One region of the Billgrantia hypersalina genome, then DNA from elsewhere that is predicted to be linked to it. Evidence: predicted binding sites of a transcription regulator. Region 1 holds the regulator's gene; each other region holds the start of a gene.
The links. The regulator PhoB, encoded in region 1, activates phosphate uptake and scavenging genes when phosphate is short. The targets are predictions, from matches to a motif close to TGTCATANNNNTGTCANA.
Positions count from the first base shown of each region.

Region 2: the regulator PhoB is predicted to act here: its motif matches at 1,272-1,289, upstream of ACOJCM_RS07960 (CYTH domain-containing protein).
Region 3: the regulator PhoB is predicted to act here: its motif matches at 1,839-1,856, upstream of ACOJCM_RS09490 (DUF6482 family protein).

Region 1 covers NZ_JBMIQI010000007.1:144,819-149,960, forward strand. Annotated here, with positions in the region: gene ACOJCM_RS04735 (FAD-dependent oxidoreductase) at 1-47, opposite strand, end outside; gene ACOJCM_RS04740 (chorismate--pyruvate lyase family protein) at 230-706, shown strand; gene ubiA (4-hydroxybenzoate octaprenyltransferase) at 736-1,629, shown strand; gene phoB (phosphate regulon transcriptional regulator PhoB) at 1,715-2,404, shown strand; gene phoR (phosphate regulon sensor histidine kinase PhoR) at 2,406-3,749, shown strand; gene cysZ (sulfate transporter CysZ) at 3,762-4,493, opposite strand; gene phoU (phosphate signaling complex protein PhoU) at 4,509-5,142, opposite strand, start outside.
Region 2 covers NZ_JBMIQI010000011.1:199,345-204,486, reverse strand. Annotated here, with positions in the region: gene ACOJCM_RS07970 (inorganic phosphate transporter) at 1-465, opposite strand, end outside; gene ACOJCM_RS07965 (TIGR00153 family protein) at 540-1,220, opposite strand; gene ACOJCM_RS07960 (CYTH domain-containing protein) at 1,321-2,163, shown strand; gene ACOJCM_RS07955 (ion transporter) at 2,232-3,104, shown strand; gene ACOJCM_RS07950 (L-threonylcarbamoyladenylate synthase) at 3,123-3,746, opposite strand; gene ACOJCM_RS07945 (PHP domain-containing protein) at 3,784-4,713, opposite strand; gene ACOJCM_RS07940 (YciI family protein) at 4,826-5,125, shown strand.
Region 3 covers NZ_JBMIQI010000011.1:504,770-509,911, reverse strand. Annotated here, with positions in the region: gene ACOJCM_RS09500 (Na+/H+ antiporter subunit G) at 1-206, shown strand, start outside; gene hemH (ferrochelatase) at 265-1,341, opposite strand; gene ACOJCM_RS09490 (DUF6482 family protein) at 1,463-1,765, opposite strand; gene ACOJCM_RS09485 (hypothetical protein) at 1,926-2,219, opposite strand; gene dnaB (replicative DNA helicase) at 2,297-3,685, opposite strand; gene rplI (50S ribosomal protein L9) at 3,857-4,303, opposite strand; gene ACOJCM_RS09470 (hypothetical protein) at 4,319-5,142, opposite strand, start outside.

The DNA.
Region 1 (5,142 bases):
CCAATGCCCGCCATGCCGGTGCCAACGATGGTCAGGGGCGCGGTCATAGGGCTCCTTGGGTGTGCGGGTCCGCCGCGGGGGCGGTCCGTCAAGAATCGTCCAGGTCGCATGTTACACTACGCGCTCCCCATCGACCCGGAGAGCGCAGGTGGCCCGGAACCGCGCGGCGTCTCATGACCCGCTCCCTTTAACCCTCGGCTGGCGCCCCCTGCCCGCCGGGCGTGCCGAGATGAGTCCCGCCTGGTGGGCCTGGGTGGCCAGCCGGGATTCGCTGACCGCGCGGCTGATCGAGGCCGGCGCCGGCCGAACCTTCCAGGTACGCCTGCTCGCGCAGCGCCTGGGGCGGCCGCGTCCTGATGAGGCCCGGGCCCTGGGCCTGCCTTACGACCGTCTTGCCTGGCTGCGGGAAGTGGCGCTGAGCCTGGAAGAGCGGCCCTGGGTGCTGGCGCGCTCGGTGGCACCCTTGGCGCAGCTGCGCGGACAGCGCCTCGAGCGGCTGGGCGAGCGTTCACTGGGCAGCTGGCTGTTTCGCCAGCCCGGCCTGGCACGAAGCCCCATCGAGGTGACCACCGCCCCGGCCCCCTTCCATCCGCTGCCCGGCCCCTGGGGGCGTCGTTCGGTGTTCCGCCACGGCCGTTTCGCGGTATTGGTACAAGAGTTCTTTCTCGATGCGATGGCGGATGAACTGGGTCTGCCAACGCGCTAGGATGACCGCCATCGAATGAGGAGGTATCGATGGATCGCTCCCTGATGCGCCCCAAGGGGCTGGCCCGCCTGCCCGATTTCCTGCACCTGATGCGGCTGGATCGCCCCATCGGTACCTGGCTCTTGATGTGGCCCACCCTGTGGGCGCTGTGGGTGGCCGCCGCCGGCGTTCCCGAGCGGCACCTGCTGTTGATCTTCGTCGCCGGTGTCTACCTGATGCGGGCCGCAGGCTGCGTGATCAACGACTATGCCGACCGTCACTTCGACGGCCACGTCAAGCGCACCAAGAACCGTCCCCTGGCCACCGGGCGTATCAGCGAGCGCGAGGCCAAGGTTCTGTTCGTGGGCCTGGTCGCGGCGGCTTTCGTGCTGGTGTGGTTCACCAACCTCTTCACCGTCATGCTCTCGCTGGTGGGGGTAGGGCTGGCCTTCATTTACCCTTTCATGAAGCGCTATACCCATCTGCCCCAGCTGTTTCTCGGCGCCGCCTTCTCCTGGGCGATACCCATGGCCTTCGGTGCCGTGCTCGGCCATATCCCGCTGGAGGCCTGGCTGCTGTTCGCCGCCAACGTGGCCTGGACGGTGGCCTACGATACCGAGTACGCCATGGTCGACCGCGACGATGACCTGAGGATCGGCATCAAGTCTACTGCCGTGCTGTTCGGCCGCGCTGATCGCACCATGATCGGCCTGCTGCAGCTGGCCACGCTGGGCCTGCTGGGCTGGGTCGGCTGGCGCATCGAGCTCGGCGTTTTCTTCTGGCTAGGCCTGGCAGGCATGGCCGCCGCCTTCGTTCATCAGCAGTTCCTGATCCGATCCCGGGAGCGCGATCGTTGCTTCCAAGCCTTTCTCAACAATCATTGGTCGGGGCTGCTGGCATTCGCCGGTATCGCCCTCAGCCTATGGCCGGCAGTGGGTGTCTAGCCCGACTATGGCAGCGCTGTCATCCAAGTGTCATGATGACGTGGTGAGATCGTCACCGACCCGTCACTGACCGCGAGGCTTCGGGATGACCGCCAAGACCGTTCTGATCGTCGACGACGAAGCGCCAATCCGCGAGATGATCGCGGTGGCGCTGGAGATGGCAGACTATCGCGTGCTGGAGGCCGCCAACGCCCAGAGCGCCCACAGCATGATCGTCGACAACCAGCCCGACCTGTTGCTGCTCGACTGGATGATGCCCGGCACCAGCGGCATCGAGCTGGCTCGCCGGCTCAAGCGCGAGGAAGCTACCCGCGAACTGCCGATCATCATGCTCACCGCCAAGAGCGAAGAGGACAACAAGATCCAGGGCCTCGAGGCCGGTGCCGACGACTACATCACCAAGCCCTTCTCCCCCCGCGAGCTGGTGGCCCGCCTCAAGGCGGTGTTGCGGCGCACCACGCCCAAGGGCATCGAGGAGCCCGTGGAGGTGGACGGCCTGGTGCTCGATCCGGTCAGTCATCGCGTCAGCGCCGATGGCCACGCGCTTGAGATGGGCCCCACGGAGTACCGCCTGCTGCAGTTCTTCATGACGCACCAGGAACGTGCCTACACCCGCAGCCAGCTGCTCGACCAGGTATGGGGCGGCAACGTCTATGTCGAGGAGCGAACCGTGGACGTGCATATCCGCCGGCTGCGCAAGGCGCTGGGCGATGCCCACCAGCATCTGATCCAGACCGTGCGCGGCACCGGCTACCGCTTCTCCAACAAGGGCTGACGTGGGCCCCTGGCGTCATGAACTCTGGCACCTCGGCCTGCTAGCCGTTGCCGGCAGCCTGGTCGGCTGGCTGCTGGGAGCCCCCGGACTCGGGCTTGCCGCGGGGCTTATCGTGCGCCTGGTCTACCACCTGCGCCAGCTCCATGCCCTGCGCCGCTGGCTGACCCGCCATCCCCACAGTGAGCCTCCCGCGGCCACCGGCCTGTGGGGCGAACTGTTCGACCGGCTCTACCGCTACCAGAAGGGCCAGCGCCATACGCAGCATCGCCTGCAGGCGACCCTCAAGCGTATCCAGGAGTCTTCCGAGGCAATGCGCGACAGCGTGGTCATGCTCGACCAGCGCGGCGACCTGGAGTGGTGGAACAGCGCCGCCGAGCGCATGCTGGGGCTCAAGGCGGTCCACGACCGCGGCCAGCACATCACCAACCTGGTGCGCGACCCCCGCTTCGTCGCCTACTTCAATGCTTGCGACTATCGCGAACCGTTGACGCTGCCCTCGCCGGTGGAAGAACGTCAGGTGCTGCAGTTCCAGATCACACTCTATGGCGACGACGAGCGCCTGGTGATGGCGCGCGACATCACCCGCCTGCACCGCCTGGAGGAGATGCGCCGCGACTTCGTCGCCAACGTCTCCCACGAGCTGAGAACGCCGTTGACCGTACTGGCGGGCTACCTCGAGACCTACGCCACCTATGCCGATCAACTCCCGTCGCGGCTCGCTCAAGGGCTGACCCGTATGCAAGAGCAAACCATCCGCATGCAGAATCTGGTCAACGACCTGCTGTTGCTGTCGCGGCTGGAGATCGATCGCGGCGGCGAGGATCATCTGCCGCTGCCCATGGGCACGCTACTCGAGGAGGTACGCCGCGACGCCGAGGCGCTGTCGGCAGGCCGCCAGCAGATCCGCATAGAGGTCGTGGATAACCGTCGCCTGCTCGGCAGCGACAGCGAGATTCACAGTGCACTGTCCAATCTGGCATCCAACGCGGTGCGTTACACGCCGGAGGGCAGCCACATCGTGCTGCGCTGGAAAACGCATCCCAAGGGTGCCTGCCTGGAGGTCGAGGACGACGGCGACGGCATCGATCCGGTGCATATTCCGCGGCTCACCGAACGCTTCTACCGGGTCGACAAGGGGCGCAGCAGCGAAACCGGCGGTACCGGGCTGGGGCTGGCTATCGTCAAGCACGTATTGCTGCGCCACGACGCGTACCTGGAAATCGAATCCCATCCCGAACGCGGCGCCCTCTTCCGCTGCGTCTTCCCTGCCTCGCGTCTGGTGATCGATGCAAGGGCCGTTGGCCCAACCGCGGGCCAGACGGCTCTCAACCGACCGGCCGAGTAAGGAAGCGACGACTCAGGTCGGTGCGATGTCACGCTGTCCACGATAGTGGCGGTCCCACATCAGTACGGCACCGGCCACGGCGCCAGGTAGCAGGAACAGGTTAGCCAGCGGGATCCAGGTGATCAGCGTTACCCAGCCGCCGAAGGTGAGCGTCTGCCATTGGCGCGAGGCGAGCCGACGGCGCATGTCGGCGAAACTCACCTTGTTGTTGTCCATGGGATAGTCGAGATAGGTGATCGCCATGATCCAGGCCGAGAACAGGGCCCAAAGCAACGGTGCGACGACATTGAGCGTGGGTATCCAGCTGACGACCAGCAATGCCAGCGCCCGCGGCAGGATGTAGCCGAGCTTGACCAGCTCGCGCCCCAGGGCGTCCACTGCCGTACGCGCCAGGCCTCGATCGTCGAGGGGCGGCCGGCCGGTGGCCTGGATTTCCACCTTGGCCGCCAGGAAACCGTAGAAAGGCGCGGCGATCAGGTGTGATACCAGGGTGAAAGTGAAGAATACGATCAGTATCAGGCTGATGACGAACAACGGCCAGATCAGCCATTCCAACCAGCCGAGCCAGGCCGGCACCATGGCCATCCAGCTCGCCAGCCATCCGCCGAAGTGACTGACCACGTAATAGAGCATGACCGAATATACCGCCAGGTTGACGGCGATCGGGGCGTAAACATAGCGACGCAGGCCGCGACCGTAGACCAGTCGCGTCCCGCGGTTCAATGCCGTTAAGGCGTCCAACATCCCAGTCCTCTTTTGCTACTCCTTGCGTGTCAAGGCGTCCTCGTCGATCTGATCCGGGTGCATGTGGCGGATGTCGAGCCCCTTGACCAGGTAGATGACGTATTCGGCGAGGTTGTCGGCATGATCGCCGACCCGCTCCAGCGCACGCAAGATCCACATCACGTTGAGCACCGGGCCGATGGCACGGCTGTCCTCCATCATGAAGGTCATCAGTGAACGCATGGCGCTGCCGTACTCGTCGTCCACCGAGTCGTCCTCGTGCACCACTTGCAGGGCCAGCTCGGTGTCGAAGCGGGCGAAGGCGGTCAGGGCGTCACGCAGCATGCGCCGCACGTGCTCGCTGATATGGCGCACCTCGATCAAACCGCGCACGCTGCTGCCGCCATCGATGAGGGTCAGGGCATTTCGCGCGATCTTGCTCGCTTCGTCACCGATCCGCTCGAGGTCGGCGGTGGCACGAATTACCGCCAGCACCAGGCGCAGGTCGGAGGCCGCCGGCTGGCGCCGGGCCAGGATCCGAGTGCACTCGTCGTCGATGTTCAGCTGCATGGCGTTGACGTCGCGGTCGCGGTCGCGCACTTTTTCGGCCAGGCGGCTGTCGCTCTCGAGCAGCGCCTGTATGGCTTCCTGCACCTGTTGCTCGACCAGC
Region 2 (5,142 bases), on a different contig from region 1:
CAGCACCGGCGAGACGACCCAGCTGGCGGCGATCTGCCCCACCTTACCCCAGGCGACGGCCTCCATGCCCAAGCCGACGGCGCCGAAGCCGACGATGGCCCCAACGATGGAGTGCGTGGTGGATACCGGCCAGCCCTTGGCCGAGGCGATCAGCAGCCAGATGCCTGCCGCCAGCAGTGCCGACAGCATGCCGTAGACGAGCAGTTCGGGATTGTCGGCCAGCAGTGTCGGGGAAATGATACCGCCGCGGATGGTCGAGGTGACCTCACCACCGGCGAGCCAGGCACCAAGGAATTCGAACACCATGGCGATGATGATCGCCTGCTTGATCGTGATCGCCTTGGAGCCGACGGAGGTGCCCATGGCGTTGGCCACGTCGTTGGCACCCACACCCCAGGCCATGAAGAAGCCGAAGAGGCAAGCCAGGATGATGAAAGTAGTCGCGTGCTCTGCAATGATCGACATAGGGGACAGGATCCTATGTGGCTGTCAGGTAGAAAGAACGACGCCCGGGCATGTCGGTTCCGGGCTGAGGTGTTCTATCGGGCAGTGAGAATCTGGAGGCGGCTACCGACGCGCTCGGCGCGATCGGAGAGTTCGCCGACCCAGTCGATGATCTTGTAGAGGAAGACCACATCCACCGGCTTGAGCCGATCCTCGAGGTCGAAGAGCAAGCGGCGTATGGCGATCTGCTGCTGGTCGGCCTGTTGCTCTAGGATGTGCAACTCGCGGATGAGATTCTGCATCACATCGGAGACATGGCGGCCGAAGCCGGACTCCAGCAGGTCCTGGAGCTCCTCCAGCGCCTGGCGTGCCTGGACGACACACGCCACGGCGGTCTGCATGTAGTCGCGCATGGGCTGGGCCAGCTCGCTGGGCACCTGCATGCGTCGTCCGAGCATGATGCCGGTGATGTCGCGCACCTTGTTGGCGATCTTGTCCTGTACGCTAACCAGGTCGAGCAGGTCGGTGCGGGAAACGGGCAGGAAAAGGGTGTTGGGCAGGTTGAGGCGCAGCTCGGTCTTTAGACTGTCGGCCTCGTGCTCCAGCTGGGTGATGTTTTCACGGATCTTGGCGGCTTCGTCCCAGTCGCCCGTGAGCGAAGCCTCGAAGAAGGGCAGAAGCTGGTCGGCACACTCGTTGGCCTTGGCGATATGGGCCAGCAGAGGCTGAAACGGTGAGCGACCGAACATCGCCGAAAAAGGATTGGATGTGACCATGGCGTTGAATGCGCTTGTGAAATGGCGACCACAGTATAGAGAATGACTGCCTGTCACGTCATTGAAATATTGCCATCCCGAAGGGTTAGCAGGTAGACACATGAGCCACGAAATCGAGATGAAGCTGGCATTGGGCGAAAAAGGGCCGGAACGCCTGCTGCAGCATCCCTTCCTGCGTAGCGGCGTGGACGATGCCCAGCGTCTGGCCAACATCTACTTCGACACGCCCCAGGGCGAGCTGGAAGCGGCCCGCATGGCACTAAGGCTGCGCCGTCGCCGCGATGGTTGGGTGCAGACCCTCAAGGCCAGCGGCGAAGGTAGCGGCGGCTACAGCCGACGCCGCGAGTGGGAATGGCCGGTGCCTGGCGAGGAACTCGACCGTGTCGGGCTCGCCCAACTGCCCGCCATTGCCGCGTTGGGCACCGATGTGCTGGCGCGACTCGAGCCGCGCTTCGCCACGGATTTCGAGCGTCGCGCCTGGCACCTGGAGCTGGCCGAGGCTACCGTCGAGGTGGCGCTGGACCAGGGCGAGATTCGTGCCGGCGAACGCCGCGTGCCGATCCGCGAGCTGGAACTGGAACTCAAGGATGGCGACCCGCAGACGCTGTGGAGCCTGGCACTGTCGTTCGCCGAGACGATTCCCCTGCGCCCTGCCGACGCCAGCAAGGCCGCCCGCGGCAGCGCCCTCCTCACGGGCCGGTGGACGCTGCCGGAAGGCGAGAAAGAGAGCGAGCGGTTGCATCGTGCCGTGCTGGCATTGGACGCCCTCGCCGATACCGGCGAGGATAGCTGGAGAAATACGGCGCGGGAGACGCTGCACGCCATGGCCGAAAGTGGCAGCAGCGACGCCGGCCGGCTCGCCGCCATGCTCGAGCGCCGCGATTGGCTCAGCGCCGATTTCGGCCGTACGGCACTGCAACTGGCACATCGGCTGGCGGTATGAGCCGGACCCCGGCGTGTCGCGGTGTGAATACCTCCGACAATGCTCACCATGACGTAGGAATACGGCGCATGACCGAACCATTCAGACCGGCGGCCGAAGGCGTACGTACGCGCCTGTTCCAGATCATTTTCGAGTCGGATACGCCACTGGCCAAGGGCTTCGATATCCTTCTGATCATCACGATCCTGGCCAGCGTGCTGGTGGTCATGCTCAACACCGTCGATCACCTCAGCGCGTCGTATGGGGAATGGTTCTACTGGCTCGAATGGGGCTTTACTCTCGCTTTCACCATTGAGCTGCTGGTGCGCCTGATCATTCTCGAAAAGCCGCTGCGCTACCTGCGCAGCTTCTACGGTGCGATCGACGTGGTGGCGATACTTCCGACCTGGCTGATGCTGCTTCTGCCCGGCACTCAGATGTTGGTGATCGTGCGCCTGCTGCGGGTATTGCGCATTTTCCGCGTACTGCGCCTGATGCAGTTCGTCGGCGAGGGGCGTCTGCTGGTCGAGGCACTGGTGCGCAGCTGGCACCAGATCTTCCTGTTCCTGTTTACGGTTTTCCTGCTGGTGACCCTCTTCGCCTCGCTGGTCTACATGATCGAACCCGCCGAGGCCGGCTTCACCAGCATTCCCAAGGCTATCTACTGGGCCATCGTGACCCTGACCACGGTGGGCTACGGCGATATCGTTCCCGTGACGCCGATCGGCCAGGCGATCTCGACCCTGGTCATGCTGATCGGCTATTCGATCATCGCCGTGCCTACCGGGGTGTTCTCGGCGGAGGTGATCCGCTCGATTCGTGCCGACCGCTACTCCGAACAGGCCTGCCCCGGCTGCGGCCATGACCGTCACGAGAAGCGAGCGCTCTATTGCCTCAAGTGCGGCACCTGGCTGGACGAGGAAACCCCCGACCCGAGGAAGCGGCAGCGGGAGAGCGAATGAAGCGGCAGCCGAGCCGACTCACTCCTGGAACGGCGACAGGTCGCCGCGCCCTTCGCGCACGATGGTCGGCGGCAGCTCACGCAGGTCGATGACGCTGGTGGGCTCCAGGTGGCAGGCACCGCCGTCGATGATCAGATCCAGGTGGGTGCCGAAGCGCTCGCGGATCGCCTCCGGGTCGGTCATCGGCAATTCCTCGCCCACCGGAATCAGGGTCACGCTCATCAGCGGTTCGCCCAAGGCCTCGAGCAGCGCGTGGGTGATGCGGTGGTCGGGTACCCGCACGCCGATGGAGCGCCGTTTCGGGTGCAGTAGCAGGCGCGGCACCTCGGAGGTGGCGTTGAGTATGAAGGTGTAGGCGCCCGGCGTGTTGGCCTTGAGCAGGCGGAACACGCTGTTGTCCACCTTGGCGTAGGTGCCGATGTCGGAGAGATCGGAGCACATCAGGGTGAAGTTGTGCTTGTCGTCCAGCGAGCGCAGCCACTTGATCTTTTCGATCGCCTTCTTGTCGCCCAGATGGCAACCCAGGGCGTAGCCGGAATCGGTGGGGTAGGCCATCACTCCGCCCTGGCGGACGATCTGCGCCGCCTGGTCGATCAGGCGCTTCTGCGGATTTTCCGGGTGAATCTGGAAGAACTGACTCATCAATGGACTCCCTGTCGTCTAGGATTCGTGCTGCCCACTATAACGTGCCGGAGGCGGGCGCGTCGCAGCCCGCGGCGACGAAGCCGGCCAGGCGAGGGTGTGTCCATACCGGCGCTACGGCGGTTCGCGGCACCGGGCTCATGCTGCCCGGGGCCAGATGCCCACCGGGGAAGTGAAAATCGCTGCCGAGCGAAGCATAGAGCTCCCGCTCGGCCAGCTGGCGAGCCAGGTCGCGCGTGACATCAAGATTCTGGAACCCGCTGACCAGCTCGGCGGCCTGCCCGCCGGCCGCGGTGAAGTCGTCCAGCAACTGGCCGCGCTTGCGCCGGGTCAGGCCATAGCGCAACGGATGCGCCAGCACCGCCACGCCGCCGGCCGCCACGATCCAGCCCACCACTTCGGCCATGGCCGGCCAATGCGCCTTGACGTCGCCCGCCTTGCCGCTGCCCAGGTGCTTGCGAAACGCCGTGGCCACGTCGGGTACCAGCCCCGCGGCTACCAGTGCCCGGGCGAAGTCGGGTCGCCCCAGCGGGCGGTAGGGCCCGGCCTGCTCGCGGGCGCGGGCCAGGGCGTCGTCGAGCCCGAGCTTCTCCATGCGCTCGGCGATCACTTCGGCGCGGGCCTCGCGCGCCCGGGCCTGGGCTTCGAGGCCAGCGGCCAGCTCGCCCCTGGCTCCCTGCGGCAGCAGCCCCACGACATGAATGCCGACCCCCTGCCAGCGGGTCGAGAGTTCGGCCGCCGGCAACAGGCATACGCCCAGGCGGCCGGCCGCCTGGCCGGCCTCGGCCACGCCGGCCACGGTGTCGTGATCGGTCAACGCCATCAGCGCCACGCCGCGCGCGGCGCACAGGGCCACCACCTCGGCGGGCGGCAGGGCGCCGTCGGAGGCGGTGGAGTGCATGTGCAGGTCGACCCCGAGGGGGCCGGGATCGCCGTCGAAGCGCTCGGGCAAGCGGGGCATTGGCATGACGCGGGCAGGCAACTTTGTCAGAATGATGGCCCATGGTGCGCGTCCGGCGAGGGTCGGTCAACGCACGGTGGAGCCCGCGATGATACCGCTTGAGCGAGGAAACGCTGCGATGCTGTACGCAATCATCAGTGAAGACGTGAAGAATAGCCTGGAGCGCCGCCTGGCCGCCCGCCCCGACCACCTGGCCCGTCTGGAGAAGCTGCGCGACGAGGGTCGCCTGGTGCTGGCCGGCCCCCACCCGGGGGTGGATGCCGAGAATCCCGGCGATGCCGGTTTCAGCGGCAGCCTGGTGGTCGCCGAATTCGACAGCCTGGAAACCGCCCAGGCGTGGGCCGACGCCGACCCCTACATGATCGCCGGGGTCTACGCCAAGGTGGCGGTGAAGCCGTTCAAGAAGGTCCTTCCCTGATTCTCGCCCCACGCTGA
Region 3 (5,142 bases), on a different contig from region 1:
TGTTCCTGTTCATCACCGCACCGGTCACCGGCCACATGCTGGCCAAGACCGGACTGCACATGCACCTGCGCTTCACCACCGGTACCCGCGGCTCGGTGCCCGAATTTCGTGACGAGGACGTGGGTCAGAGCCGTGTGGCAAGGCCCGCCCGCGCCAGGCATCCCTGGAAGTATCGCAAGAAGAAGCGGTCCCGCCAGCTCCGCTGAGACGACGGCGCTGGAGACAGCCCCCCGGACGGCGCACCTGCCGTCCGGCCGGCATGGTTCAGCTCAGCCAGCCGCCCAGTTCGTTCTCGGCGATGGCCAGCAGTGCGTCGATATGGTCGTCGCGATCGTTGAGGCAGGGAATGTAGGTGAATCGCTCCCCTCCGGCGGCAAGGAAACTATCGCGAATCTCCTCGTTGATTTCCTCGAGGGTTTCCACGCAGTCGGAGGCGAATGCCGGCGAGACCACCGCGATATGCTTCCTGCCCTGGCGCGCCAGCGCTGCCACGTGATCCACGGTCTGCGGGCCGACCCACTCCTCGGGACCGAACTGCGACTGGAAAGCAGTCTGGATCGCGCTTTCCTCCCAGCCCAACCGCTCGCGCAGCAGCCGGGTGGTCTTCTGGCACTGGCAGTGGTAGGGGTCGCCCTCGTGCAGGAAGCGCTTGGGCACGCCGTGGTACGAGGCGACCAGCACCTCGGGCGGCGTCTCGGCGGCGGCATACGCCTCGCGAACCGAACTGGCCAGCGCCTCGAGATAGGCCGGATGGTCGAAGTAGGCCGGCACGGTGCGTAGCGCCGGTTGCCATTTGAGCTTCATCAGGGTGCGGAAGGCCTGATCGTTGGCCGTGGCCGTGGTCGGCGAGGCGTACTGCGGATAGAGCGGGAAGAACAGAATGCGCTCGCAGCCCTCGGCCTGCATCCGGCGCAGCACGCTATCCGTGGAGGGGTTGCCGTAGCGCATGCAGAAATCCACTTGCACCCGCTCGCCATGGCGCGCCCTGAGCGCCTCGGCCAGCTTGCGGGTCTGCTCGCGAGTGATGGTCAGCAGCGGACTTTCGTTTCTTTCGGTATTCCAGATGCTGCGGTAGGCTTCCCCCGACTTGAACGGCCGCCGGGAGAGGATGACCAGTTGCAGCAACGGCTGCCACTTCCAGCTCGCATAATCCACGACGCGCTTGTCGGAGAGGAACTCGCTGAGGTAGCGACGCATCGACCAGTAGTCGGTGCCGTCCGGCGTCCCCAGGTTGGCCAGCACGACGCCGATCTTTGACCGGGGGATAGCGGGGTGTTCCGCCGGAGCCTGGGCGGGACGTTGACGCTCCGGCGAGCCCAATTCCACTTGCGATGCGGCCATGCCCTGCGCTCCTCATGATGAAGGATAAGGAGCGATTATTGTATCAGGCGCAAGCCCCGCAAGGGCATCGAGTTATACTATGAATACGATTTGTATAACTTGAATCAAGGAAGTGGTCCGGTCAAAAAACCAGCGGCATGCGTGACGTCAGCGGATCGTGATAATGCGCCTCGCGACCGACCACCTCGTCCTGCGGCACGTGCTGGACCAGGAAAGCACGATGAATCCCGGCACGCTGCAGCTCGAGATACACGTCCTCGAGGGAGCGGAAGACGGTGGGCTTGCCACGACGTGTCAGCAAGTGACGCGCCCCTTCCACGTCTTCCAGCTCCACCTGGTAGCAGTGGCTGCCGGAATGGGTGATGACCCGCACCTCGAAGTTGTCGTGACGGGTAACGAAATGCTTGAGCTCTTCGAATTCCATGGTTCCCTCCATGTCTTGGTGTCGTCCCGTTGGCCTATGCAGGATATGCGTCGGGCACAGCATGACTGTGCCCGATATCATTTACATGACAGTAACGTATTTTTCCTATGACAGCGCCTGCGCCGCGTGGTTCCAGCAATCCCCTGTACGCTACCGAATGTTATTGGTATTCCGAAGGGTCGATGGCCTTGGCCAGGGAATTGCGATCGACCCACTTGCCCGCCTTGGTTTCCTTGTAACGGAACACCACGCGGTCCCCCACTGCCACGGTCAGCTCGGCATCCTCGGTCTGGTAGCTATAGGCTTCGCCGTCAACGACAATGTGGAAGCGATAGAGATCCGGCATGCCCAGCCACTCCTTGAACGGTCCCTCGCGCTCGATCGACTGGAGCTCGCCGCGCGCTTCCAGCTTGGGGGTGCGCTGACGCTTGCCGCGCCGAAATCCGCCTGCCATGGTCTCTCCTCGAAAAACGACTGTCGGGGGCTCGGCATTATACGGGGCCGCACGCGAGGCTCAAGCGCCCGCCGGCATCATTCCCCGAACGCCTCACCGTAGCTGTCGGGCGCCAGATCCTCGAAGCGGGTGTACCGGCCGATGAAGGCCATGTGCACGGTGCCGATGGGACCGTTACGCTGCTTGCCGATGATGAGTTCGGCCAGCCCCTGGTTATCGGGATTATCCGGATTGTAGACCTCATCACGATAGACGAAAGCGATCACGTCGGCATCCTGCTCGATGGCGCCCGACTCGCGCAAGTCCGACATCACCGGGCGTTTATTGGGACGCTGCTCCAGCGAGCGGTTGAGCTGGGAGAGCGCCACCACCGGACAGCCGAACTCCTTGGCCATGCCTTTCAACGAGCGTGAGATCTCGGAGATTTCGCCGGTGCGGTTCTCCGAGAAGCCGGGGATCTGCATCAGCTGAAGGTAGTCGATCATCACCAGTGCCAGGTTGCCGTGCTCGCGCACCACGCGGCGGATGCGCGAACGCATCTCGTTGGGCGACAGTGCCGCAGTGTCGTCGATGAACAGCTGCTTGTCCTTGAGCAGGTTCACCGCCGAGGTCAGCCGCGGCCAGTCCTCGTCCTCGAGCTGGCCGGTACGCACCCGGGTCTGGTCGATGCGTCCCAGTGACGAGAGCATACGCAGCATCAGCGACTCGGCGGGCATCTCCATGGAGAACACCATCACCGGTCGGTCGCTGGCGATGACCGCATGCTCGACCAGGTTCATGGCGAAGGTGGTCTTGCCCATCGACGGGCGGCCGGCAATGATCACCAGGTCCGAGGGTTGCAGGCCCGACGTCATTTCGTCGAGATCGCGAAAGCCGGTCGAGAGCCCGGTCATCTCGCCCTTCATGTTGAACAGCTCGTCGATGCGGTCGACCGCCTTGGCCAGCAACTCGCTCATGCCGATGGGCCCACCCGTCTTGGGGCGTTCCTCGCTGATCTGGAACACCAGGCGCTCGGCTTCGTCGAGCAGCTCGTCGGCCGGGCGCCCCTGAGGGCTGAAGGCCCCGTCGGCGATCTGGCTGGCGGCACGAATCAGCTTGCGCAGGGTGGCCCGCTCACGAACGATGTCGGCATAGGCGCGTATGTTGCTGGCCGAGGGGGTGTTGCGCGCCAGCTCGGCCAGGTAGGCCAGGCCGCCCACGGTATCGAGCTGGTCGCGCCCTTCCAGCGCCTCGGACATGGTCACCACATCGAGCGGCTTGCCCGCCTCGGCAAGGCCGCTCATGGCGTTGAAGATGAGCCGGTGCTCGTAACGGTAGAAGTCGTCGGCCACCAGTCGGTCGGCCACGTTGTCCCAGGCCTGGTTGTCGAGCATCAGGCCGCCCAGCACCGACTGCTCGGCCTCGAGCGAGTGCGGCGGCACCTTGAGTGCAGCGGTTTCCTGATCGAGCTCGAGCGTGTCGTTCATGATACGGCAACCTTCCTGATGACGGGCCGTGCCATTCTACCCGATGCCAGGGTCCCGCCCTACTCTCCAAAACAGGGAAGACGCACCGATAGCTGCCGCACTTCCGCCAAAAAACAAGGGGCGCGGGAGTTATCCCGCGCCCCTTGGCGTCATGGCAAGCTTGCGTGAAGCTTACTCGGCGACCACGACCACGCGAACGGTGGCGTCGACTTCGGCATGCAGGTGCAGGTCGATGTCGTATTCGCCGGTCTGGCGAATCGGACCCTCGGGCATGCGAACTTCGCTCTTGGCGACTTCGATGCCGGCTTGACCCAGCGCCTCGGCCAGATCGCGCGGCCCGATGGAGCCGAACAGCTTGCCCTCTTCGCCAGCCTTGGCCACCAGCGACAGTTCGATCTCGGCCAGTTGGGCGGCGCGGGATTCGGCGATCGCCTTGCGCTCGGCAGCCTGGGCCTCGAGCTCGGCGCGCTGCGCTTCGAAGGCTTCCACGTTGTCCTTGGTAGCCGGCACAGCCAGGCCGTAGGGCACCAGGTAGTTGCGGCCATAGCCGGGTTTTACGGTGACCTTGTCGCCCAGGCCGCCCAGCTTGCCAATGTTGTCGAGCAGAATGACTTCCATCTCGTTAACCTCATGTCAGTCGCTGCGAGGGGCCAGACGGCCGCGGAAATCCACGAACACATCGATGAAGGCCGCCAGCAGCACGATCAAAATCATGGGCCAGGTAGTGATCAGCAATACGTAGAAAGCGACCAACCACAGCCCGTTCATACCCTTAATCCCGATGAAGCCGTGTACCAATGCAATGCCGGCTACCAGCAGCGGCACCCAGACCAGCATGGAAAGCGACGGCAACCCCAGCACCATGCCCACCACGCCGAGTACCACCAGCAGTCCGAGCTCGCGCGGCGCCAGGCGCAACGCATGGAACTCTTCGCGAAAGCCGCCGGGGTTGTAAAGCCCCGCCTGCCAGGCGCGCGCCAGCGCCAGGCAACCGATGGCGGCGATCAGCACGACCAGGCCGGTGATCCCGCCGATCAGCAGCGTGGCCAATTCCTCGGTATCGTAGCCCTGGTTGGTCAGCTCGATCAGCATGCGGTCGATCTCGGCCGACCCCTGACGCAACTGCTCCAGCAGCGGCTCGGTGCCGCCCGGCGGCACGAAGACGCCGAGCTGGATCAATGCCGCCGTTGCCAGGGTGCCGACGACCAGCGCTTCGCTCCAGCGCATGCGGGAGCGCAGCACCACCGCCATCAGCGCCACCAGCAACACGCTGGCCAGCGGTATGGCGTCGCCCTGGGTCCACCACCAGCCGGTGGGAACCGCGGCCGCCACCAGCACCGGCAAGGCCGGCGCCAGGCCACGACGTAACGTGACCAGTGCCACGATGGCGCCGCTCAGCCAGAACAGCCAGGGCACGATCGCAGCCAGCGCCGCGCCGCCTGCGGCGTAGGGCGTGC